2 regions of the Orrella dioscoreae genome follow, and region 1 is predicted to be linked to the other one. Evidence: predicted binding sites of a transcription regulator. Region 1 holds the regulator's gene; the other holds the start of a gene.
The links. Region 1 encodes LexA, which represses DNA repair genes until DNA is damaged. Its sites were predicted from a motif close to ACTGTATNNNNATACAGT; they were not measured.

Region 1 (4,792 bases):
GCCCTTGAAGCCGCCATGGAGGCGGGCAAGAGCATCATGCTGGTGGCCCAGAAGTCGGCTGGCAAGGATGACCCGACGCCTGAAGACGTCTATGAAATCGGCTGCGTGGCCGGCATCCTGCAGATGCTGAAGCTGCCCGACGGCACCGTGAAGGTGCTGGTCGAGGGTTCGCAACGCGCCCGCATCACCCGCATCGACGACGCCGAGTCGCACTTCACCAGCGAAGTCGTGCCCATCGCGCCCGAAGCCCAGCTCGGCGCCGAGACCGAGGCCCTGCGCCGCGCCATCGTCGCCCAGTTCGAGCAATACGTGAAGCTCAACAAGAAGATCCCGCCCGAGATCCTGACCTCGCTGGCCGGCATCGACGAGGCTGGCCGCCTGGCTGACACCATCGCCGCGCACCTGCCGCTCAAGCTCGAGGAAAAGCAGAAGATGCTCGAGGTGTTCGGCACGTCCGACCGCCTGGAAGCGCTCCTCACGCAGCTGGAAACCGAGATCGACATTCTCCAGGTGGAGAAGCGCATCCGCGGCCGCGTGAAGAAGCAGATGGAGAAGAGCCAGCGCGACTACTACCTGAACGAGCAGGTCAAGGCCATCCAGAAGGAACTGGGCGAAGGCGAGGAAGGCGCCGACATCGAGGAACTGGAAAAGAAGATCCTGGCCGCGCACCTGCCCAAGGAGGCCAAGAAGAAGGCCGATGGCGAGCTCAAGAAGCTGAAGCTCATGTCGCCCATGTCGGCTGAAGCCACCGTCGTGCGCAACTACATCGACACGCTCATCAATCTTCCCTGGAAGAAGAAGAGCAAGGTCAACAACTCGCTCTCCAACGCCGAGAAGGTGCTGGACGACGACCACTACGGCCTCGAGAAGGTCAAGGAACGCATCCTCGAGTATCTCGCGGTGCAGCAGCGCGTGGACAAGGTCAAGGCGCCCATCCTGTGCCTGGTCGGCCCGCCCGGCGTGGGCAAGACCTCGCTCGGCCAGTCCATCGCCAAGGCCACGAACCGCAAGTTCGTGCGCATGGCCCTGGGCGGCGTGCGCGACGAAGCCGAGATCCGTGGCCATCGCCGCACCTACATCGGTTCGATGCCCGGCAAGATCCTGCAGAACATGTCCAAGGTGGCCGTGCGCAACCCGCTGTTCCTGCTCGATGAGATCGACAAGCTGGGCATGGACTTCCGCGGCGATCCCGCGTCGGCGCTGCTCGAGGTGCTGGATCCGGAACAGAACCACACCTTCCAGGACCACTACATCGAGGTCGACTTCGACCTGTCGGATGTGATGTTCGTGGCAACGAGCAACACGCTGAACATTCCGCCGGCGCTGCTGGACCGCATGGAAGTCATCCGTCTGTCGGGTTACACCGAGGACGAGAAGGTGCACATCGCCCGCGAGCATCTGCTGCCCAAGCTGATGAAGAACAACGGCGTGAAGCCCGAGGAACTGGCTGTCGACGAATCGGCCATCCGCGACATCGTGCGTTACTACACCCGGGAAGCCGGCGTGCGCGCGCTCGAGCGAGAAATCGGCAAGGTCTGCCGCAAGGTGGTCAAGCAGCTGCTCACGCAGTCGCAGGCCGACGGCGCGAAGGCCTCCGAGCCCGTCGTGCAGGTCAAGGTCAACGCCGACAACCTGAACGACTACCTGGGCGTGCGCCGCTATTCCTTCGGCATGGCCGAAAAGGAAAACCAGGTCGGCCAGGTCACCGGTCTGGCATGGACGGAAGTGGGCGGCGATCTGCTGACCATCGAAGTCGCCGACATGCCCGGCAAGGGCGTCATCCAGCGCACGGGTTCGCTGGGCGACGTCATGAAGGAGTCGGTCGAGGCTGCGCGCAGCGTCGTGCGGGCCCGCGCCCGCCGCCTGGGTTTTGCCGACAGCGTGTTCGAGAAGCACGACATGCACGTGCACGTGCCGGAAGGCGCCACGCCCAAGGACGGTCCGTCCGCGGGTATCGCCATCACGACGGCCATCGTCTCGGCGCTGTCCAGGATCCCCGTGCGCGCCGACGTCGCCATGACCGGCGAAATCACGCTCCGTGGCGAGGTGCTGGCCATCGGCGGCCTGAAGGAAAAGCTGCTGGCAGCCCACCGTGGCGGCATCAAGACGGTGCTGATCCCCGAGGAAAACGTGAAGGACTTGGCCGAGATCCCGGACAACGTCAAGAACCACCTCGAGATCGTGCCGGTGCGCTGGATCGACAAGGTGCTGGAAAAGGCGCTGGAACGCCTGCCCACGCCGCTGCCCGAGGAAGAGCCCGCCAAGGCCGAGTCGGTGGTGGCTGCCGGCAAGCCGGCCGACGCCGACCCCGTCATCAAGCACTGATCCCGGCCTGGGCGTCGGCCCAAGGCTGGCGATTCGATCCCTGCCTTCTTCTTGCGAGGAAGGCGGGGATTTTCATTTGAGAGCAGGCGAGGAGCCGGGATGGTGCAGGAGGACGAACGCCACGGCGTGCGTATCGACAAGTGGTTATGGGCGGCGCGTTTCTACAAGACCCGGTCGCTGGCCAGCGCCGCGGTCGAAGCGGGCAGGGTGCTGGTCAATGGCGCAAGGGCCAAGCCTGCGCGCATCGTTCGGCGGGATGACCGCATCGACATCACCGGGCAGGCCCAGCAGCAGTGGGTGGTGATCGTGCGGGGATTGGCGGAAAAGCGCGGCTCGGCCACGCTGGCGCGCCTGCTGTACGACGAAACGACCGAGAGCATTGCCGCAAGGCTGTTGCGGGAAGAGGCGCGCCGCTGGCAGCCGGAGCCTGAGGAAGACCGCCACGGCCGTCCCACCAAGCGGGAACGGCGTGACCTGGACCGTTATCGTCACCGCGACTAGGCTGCCGTGGCGGCGTGCGCGGCGTGTGTTGCCTAGTGCAGCGGTTGCGTGCGGATCAGGCCGACCGCAATGCCTTCGAGCACGAAATCCTGCCCGGGCTGGATCTCGATGGGGGCGAAGTCGGGATTTTCCGGCAGCAGCGCAATCCGCGAGCCGCTGCGCTGCAGGCGCTTGACGGTGACGTCGTCATCGAGACGCGCCACCACGATCTGGCCATTGCGCGCTTCCGGGGTGCGCTTCACCGCCAGCAGGTCGCCATCCAGAATGCCGGCGTCCCGCATGCTGAGCCCGCGCACCTTGAGGAGGTAGTCCGGCGTCTGCGTGAAGAGTCCGGGATCCACGCCCACCTCGCGTTCGACGTGCTCGGTGGCGAGGATGGGACTGCCTGCCGCGACGCGCCCAACCAGCGGCAGCAGCATCTGTGCCAGGGCCGGGTGGGGCAGCAGGGCCTGCACCGGCTCGGGCGCCTGGTTGAGCAGCCGGATGCCGCGCGAGGCGCCGGCGGTCAGCTCGATGGCCCCCTTGCGCGCCAAGGCCTTCAGATGGTCTTCCGCGGCATTCGGCGACCGAAAGCCCAGCGCCTGGGCAATCTCGGCGCGCGTGGGCGGGAAGCCCGTCTGCGCGAGCGTGCGGCGGATGAGATCCAGGATTTCCTGCTGACGGGCGGTGAGCTTGGCGGCCATGTTTCTCGTACTGTATATGTATACAGGCTCGATTGTGGGGCATGCGCAGGGGGATTGCAAGCGATGGCCGCCGGGAGCGGCTGGCGCCAAGCCCGTCGCGCCCTCACAGGGCGCTGTCGGAGGCTGCCTGGCCGGGCATGGGGATGCCTGCCGGCCGCAGCGCGTAAGGGCCGTTGGCCAGCTGTTCGCGCAGAAAGCGCACGCACACGCCGATCTTGGCCGACTCCGACAGCCTGCCCGGCGTGACTGCCCAGATATCGGCAGGCCAGCGATACGCGGGAAGCACGGGAACCAGTTCTCCCTTCTGCACGCTCAGCGCGCAATCCCAATCCGCCAGCCGCACGATGCCGTGGCCATCCAGCGCCCATTGGCGAATGATGTCGTTGTTGTTCGAGGAAAGCGTGCCCGTCACCTTCACCGTCTCCAGGCCCTTGGGGCCGACCAGCCGCCAATTCCCGAAGGGCTGGTCACGCTCGCGGAAGACCAGGCAGCTATGGCGGCACAGTTCGTCCAATTGTTGCGGCATGCCGCGCGCTTCCAGGTAGGACGGCGCGGCGCACAGCAGGCGGTGGCTATGCGCGATACGGTGGGCAATCAGATGCGGCTCGGGCACGCCGCCGATACGAATGTCCAGGTCCAGCCCCTCTTCCAGCAGATCCACCGGCCGGTCCAGCACCGTCAGCGATACCTCCAGTTTGGGATAGCGCTTCGCCAGCAGCGAAATGGCGGGGGCGACGTGATTGCGTCCCAGCCGGAAGCTGGAGCTGACGCGCAAGCGGCCCCGGGGCTCCGACACTTCGTCCGCCAGCGCGTCGCGTAACTGGCGCACATTTCCCAGGATTTCCCGGGCCCATTCGTAGGTCTGCTCGCCCTGCGCGGTGGCGCTCAGGCGCCGCGAGGTGCGATGCAGCAGCCGCACGCCCAGATCCTGTTCCAGGATGCCGATGCGTTTGCTGACGTAGGAGGGCGACATGCCCCATTCGTCGGCCGTGCGGGCGAAGCTGCCCAGGCGGATGACTTCGGTGAACAGGTGCAGGTCGACGAGCGAGGGCTGGTGATCGGCCACGAATCGTGTATTGAGAAGTTCCGGATTCGGGGATTCTAAAAGGTTTCGTGGCCGATACGATATGCGGACATGCCTTGGTCACCTTTTCGAGCAAGGCCATAACAATATCGGGAGAGACACCATGACATCGTCCACCACCACCGTCCAGCGCCTGCTCCTGGCCGCGCTGGCCGCATGCGGCATCGGCACCGCTGCCGCGCAGGAAACCTATCCCGCC
Region 2 (4,792 bases), 650 kb from region 1:
TCGGCGATGACGATGGCTGAATCTTGGCAGCGCCCTTGCAACTTGTCAACAAGTGGTTATTTATACTTCCAACATACTGACAAGCTGGCCGGTAGAATGCCGGCATGTCCACCGCCCCCCTGTCCGCGCGCGCCGCCACCCCGCCCCCTTCCACCGAGGGCGGCCCGGTCCTGCGCCGCGTGAAGAAATACAGCGACCAGATCTACGAAGAGATCATGGCCCGCATCGTCAGCGGCGCCCTCCCCGAGGGCGAGCGCCTGCCGGCGGAAAGCGAAATGGCGGAAACCTTCGGCGTGTCGCGCCCGGTCATCCGCGAGGCGCTGGCGCGCCTGCGCGCCGATGGCGTCATCGTGTCGCGCCACGGCTCGGGTTCCTATGTGCAACGCAAGCCTGCGGTCGATTTCCTGCAACTGGCGCCCATCGGCGGCGTGGCGGACCTGCTGCGCGCCTATGAATACCGCGTGGCGCTGGAAGGCGAAGTGGCATGGCTGGCGGCCGAGCGCCGCACCGAAACCGACCTGCGCCTGTTGTCGGCTGCCCTGAAGGACATGCGGGCGGCCATGGACGAACGCCGGGTGGGTGCCGAGGCCGACCTGCGCTTTCATCGCGCGATTGCGGCCGCCACCAAGAACCCGCTGTTCGAGTTCAGCATGCAGGCGCTGTCGGAGTACATCGCCGAAGGCGTGGCGCTGACGCGCAAGCTGTCGCTGAAAGTGGGCCGCGCCCGCCTGGAACTCGTCCAGGCCGAACACGAGCGCATCTATCAGGCCGTGCGCGCGCACGACAGCGCCGGCGCACGCGAAGCCATGCGCAGCCACATCGACAACGCGCGGCTGCGCATGCTGACGGAAGAGCCGCAGCAGGGCTGATACGGCAACGCCAGTGCAGCGGGACGCCCTGGACGCCGGTGCGCCCTAGCGCCAGCGCGCCCGTATCCGCGCCGCCACGTCCATCGCCGGCGCTGGCTTTTCGCCTTTCGGCCGTATCGGTTCCAGCGGCTCCGGCCTGGGCAGCAAGTCGAACTTGTCCAGCAGGCTGTCGGGGATGAAGCGCGTGCGTCCGCCGTACACATGGCGGTCGCCCATGCCGGTCTGCTGGGTCACATAGAAGCGCTGCGGCACCATCACGTGCAGGAAGTCACGCGCGCGCGTCATGGCCACGTACAACAGGCGCCGCTCCTCTTCGATCTCTTCCGACGCACCGGTGCTGATGTCGCAGGGGATGCAGCCATCCACGGCGTTCAGCACATAGACGGCCTTCCACTCCTGGCCCTTGGCGGAATGGATGGTGGACAGGATGAGGTAGTCCTCGTCGCGCATGGGTGGCCCGGCATGCGCGCTGGTGGCATCGGGCGGGTCCAGCGTCAGTTCGGTCAGGAAGCGCTCGCGGCTGCCGTAGGCCCCCGCCAGGCGCGACAGCTGCTGCAGGTCGCCTTGCCGCACGCGCGCATCTTCATACAGGCGCTCCAGGTGCGGCGCGATCCAGCGGGTCACCAGCTCGAGCTCCGCCGGCCAGCCCGCCTTGCCGCTGGCCAGCGCGGCATACAGCTGCGCAAAGCCGCGCCAAGCCTCGATGTCGCCTTGCGCCGGCACGAAACCGGCAATGGCCGACACCGGATCCGCGGCGTCGGCCAGGGTGTCCATGAGACGCGCCGCCGTGGCCGGCCCGACACCGGGCAGCAACTGCGCCACGCGAAAACCGGCCACGCGGCTGCGCGGATTCTGCGCCCAGCGCAGCACCGCCAGCGCATCCTTGATGTGGCCGGCCTCCAGGAATTTCAGGCCGCCGAACTTCACGAAGGGAATGTTGCGCCGCGCCAGCTCCAGTTCCAGCGCGGCGCTGTGGCTGGACGTGCGGAACAGCACGGCCTGGGCCATGAGCCGCAGGCCTTCTTCGCGCCGCTCCAGCACGCGGTCGGCCACCCAGCGCGCCTGCCCGGCCTCGTCGCTGACGGCCACCAACTGGGGCTTCAGGCTGGAGTGACGGTCGGTCCAGAGGTCCTTCTTGAAACGCTCGGCCGCCTGCGCAATCACGGCATTGGATGCCTCCAGGATGGGCTGTGACGAGCGATAGTTGCGCGAGAGCGTGATCACCCGCGCGGGCGTCGCGAAGCGCTGGGGGAAATCCAGGATGTTGCGCACGGTGGCCGCGCGGAAGGAATAGATGGCCTGGGCATCGTCGCCCACCACCGTGAGCCCCTTGCCGTCCGGCTTCATGGCCAGCAGGATGCCGGCCTGCAAGGCGTTCGTGTCCTGGTACTCGTCCACCAGCACGTGGTCGAAGCGCCCGCCCAGCTCGGCCGCCAGGCCGGGGTCGCCCAGCATCTCGGCCCAATACAGCAGCAGGTCGTCGTAATCAAGCGCTTGCTGGTCCTGCTTGGCCTGCACATAGCCGGTGAAAAGGCCGTTCAGTTCCTCTTCCCACTGCGCGCACCAGGGATAAGCCCGGGCCAGCACCTCGGCCAGCGGCGCGCCGCTGTTGACCACGCGCGAATAGATGCCCAGGCAGGTGCCCTTCAGCGGAAAGCGCGCGGCCGTGGCCGACAGGCCGCGCGCGTGGCGCACCATGCCCATGAGGTCTTCGGCGTCGCCGCGGTCATGGATGCTGAAATTTTCGGCCAGCCCGATACGCGGCGCGTAATCGCGCAACAACCGTGCCCCGATCCCGTGGAACGTGCCGGCCCACGGCAAGGCTGGCGGCTCGCCGCCCTGCAGGCCCAGCGCGCGCGACAGCACCTGCCCCGCCCGCCACGCCATTTCCTGGGCGGCCCGGCGCGAAAACGTCAGCAACAGGATGCGCTGCGGGTCCGCCCCGTGCAGGATCAGGTTCACCACCCGATGCGCGAGCGCACTGGTCTTGCCCGTGCCCGCCCCCGCGATGACCAGCAGGGCACGGGCATCGGCATCGGCCAGGCCATGCGCCGCCGCGGCCCGCTGCTCGGCATTGAGCTCGGCCAGGATGTCGGCATGCTGGGGGCCCACGGCCCAGGCAGGCAGGGCGACGGCGGGGCTGGCTGGGGAAGTCACGGAGAGCAGGTCGGTGGGCATGGAATCAGGGCGGCGGAAAGCAGGCGCCGGGGCCGACGCATCGACCAATATACTGTATATCCATCCTGTATCGGCGGGCCGTTGGCGCGCAGCACGGGAAAACACGTTTGCATCCGGCGGCCAATGCCTCTTGCGCCACAGCCAGGCGCCCACCAGAAAAGCAAGCCCGCCGCGCGGCGTCTTGCGCGATGCCTTGCGCCAGCGCAGATGCCCGCGAGACAGCGGCCTCGGGCGCCAACGCGCGAACCTAGAATGGATTCGCACGCCGACCCGACACCGGACCCCTCTTGAAACATTCCACCGAAGTCATGGCGCTGGATTGGGCACATACCCATTCCCGCTACAGCGCCGAGCAATGCCAACTCGCCCAGGATGTCTCCGCCCGCCACACGGCGGCGCTTGCCGATGACTTCTACGATTGCATGCTGGCGGACCAGGGCGCGGCCTTCTTCCTGTCGCATGAGCTGGTACAGACGCGCCTGCGACACGCCATGCAGGAATGGCTGCTGACGGTGTTCGATGCGCGCCACCTGGCGCAGTTCCAGGCAGCGGTGGCCTATCAATACCGCATCGGCGAAGTGCATGCGCGCATCGAGATTCCGGTGCACTTCATCATTCGCGGCATGCGGCTGCTGACCCGGCGCATGCACGAACTCCTCCACGCTGAACCGGATGCCTTGCCTCACGCCGTGCTGGGCGCCTGCCGGTATATTTCGGAAGTCACGCTGATCTCGGTCGAGATCATGTGCCATGCCTATGAAACCTCGCACGACCGCAAGTCACGCGCCGAGGAAGGCTATCGGCTGCTGGCCCTGTCGCAGAACATCGGCGCGGAAAAGGAACGCCAGCGCGCGGCGCTGCTGGATTGGGAAAACCAGCTCATGTTCGGCCTGTCGGCCAACCTGCCGTGGCAGCAGTTGCCGCGCATCCGCAAATCCGAGTTCGGCCTGTGGTTCACCCACAAGGCCTCGCACGCCTTCGAGGGCGCCAGCGAAACACGCAGCATCCTGCTGCAGCTGGCACAGGTCGATTCGCTGATCCAGACCGCCTCGCACCACCCGCCCGGCAGCGCGCAACGCGCGCAAGCACTGCAAGGCATCCGCGACGCGACCCAGGCGGTTGCCTATCTGGTCGAGTGCCTGTTCGAGCAGGCGGGCAACCTGGAGTCCGGCCGCGACACGCTGACGCGGCTGCTGAACCGCAAGTACCTGCAGGTGGTCATGAACAAGGAGATCGCCTACGCCCGCAAGATCGGCGCGCCGCTGTCGGTGCTGCTGGCCGACATCGATCACTTCAAGCTCATCAACGACACGCACGGCCACGACGGCGGCGACGTCGTGCTGCAGCAGGTGGCCAGCCTGATCTCGACCTACAGCCGCGGCGGCGACTACACCTTCCGCCTGGGCGGCGAGGAATTCCTCATCGTGCTGGTGGATGTGGACGGGCCCCAGGCCCTGAGCGTGGCGGATGCATTGCGCCGCCGCGTGCAGGAACGACCCGTGGCGTTGCCCGATGGCAGCCGCGTGCAGGTGACGCTGAGCGTGGGCGTGTCCGGACACAGCGGCCATCCCGATTACCAGCGCCTGCTGAAAAGCGCCGACCAGGCGCTGTACGCGGCGAAGGCGGCGGGCCGCAATCGCTGCGTGCTGGCGGAAGACGACACCGACATGCCCTCCGGCGCGCCGGCCAGCCACGCGGCAGGCCATCAACCGGTACGCGCCGGCGCGCGCTGAGGCGTGTCTCCA

Region 2: ODI_RS12620 (ATP-dependent helicase) is a predicted target of LexA. The motif match lies at 3,099-3,116, and genes of this name have one in related genera.

What each region holds. Positions count from the first base shown of each region.
Region 1 covers NZ_LT907988.1:2,040,064-2,044,855, forward strand. The annotation lists gene lon (endopeptidase La) at 1-2,325, shown strand, start outside; gene ODI_RS09560 (RNA-binding S4 domain-containing protein) at 2,425-2,826, shown strand; gene lexA (transcriptional repressor LexA) at 2,859-3,509, opposite strand; gene ODI_RS09570 (LysR substrate-binding domain-containing protein) at 3,613-4,575, opposite strand; gene ODI_RS09575 (Bug family tripartite tricarboxylate transporter substrate binding protein) at 4,697-4,792, shown strand, end outside.
Region 2 covers NZ_LT907988.1:2,693,894-2,698,685, forward strand. The annotation lists gene ODI_RS12615 (FadR/GntR family transcriptional regulator) at 105-869, shown strand; gene ODI_RS12620 (ATP-dependent helicase) at 915-3,047, opposite strand; gene ODI_RS12625 (diguanylate cyclase) at 3,335-4,780, shown strand; gene ODI_RS12630 (YbaN family protein) at 4,753-4,792, opposite strand, start outside.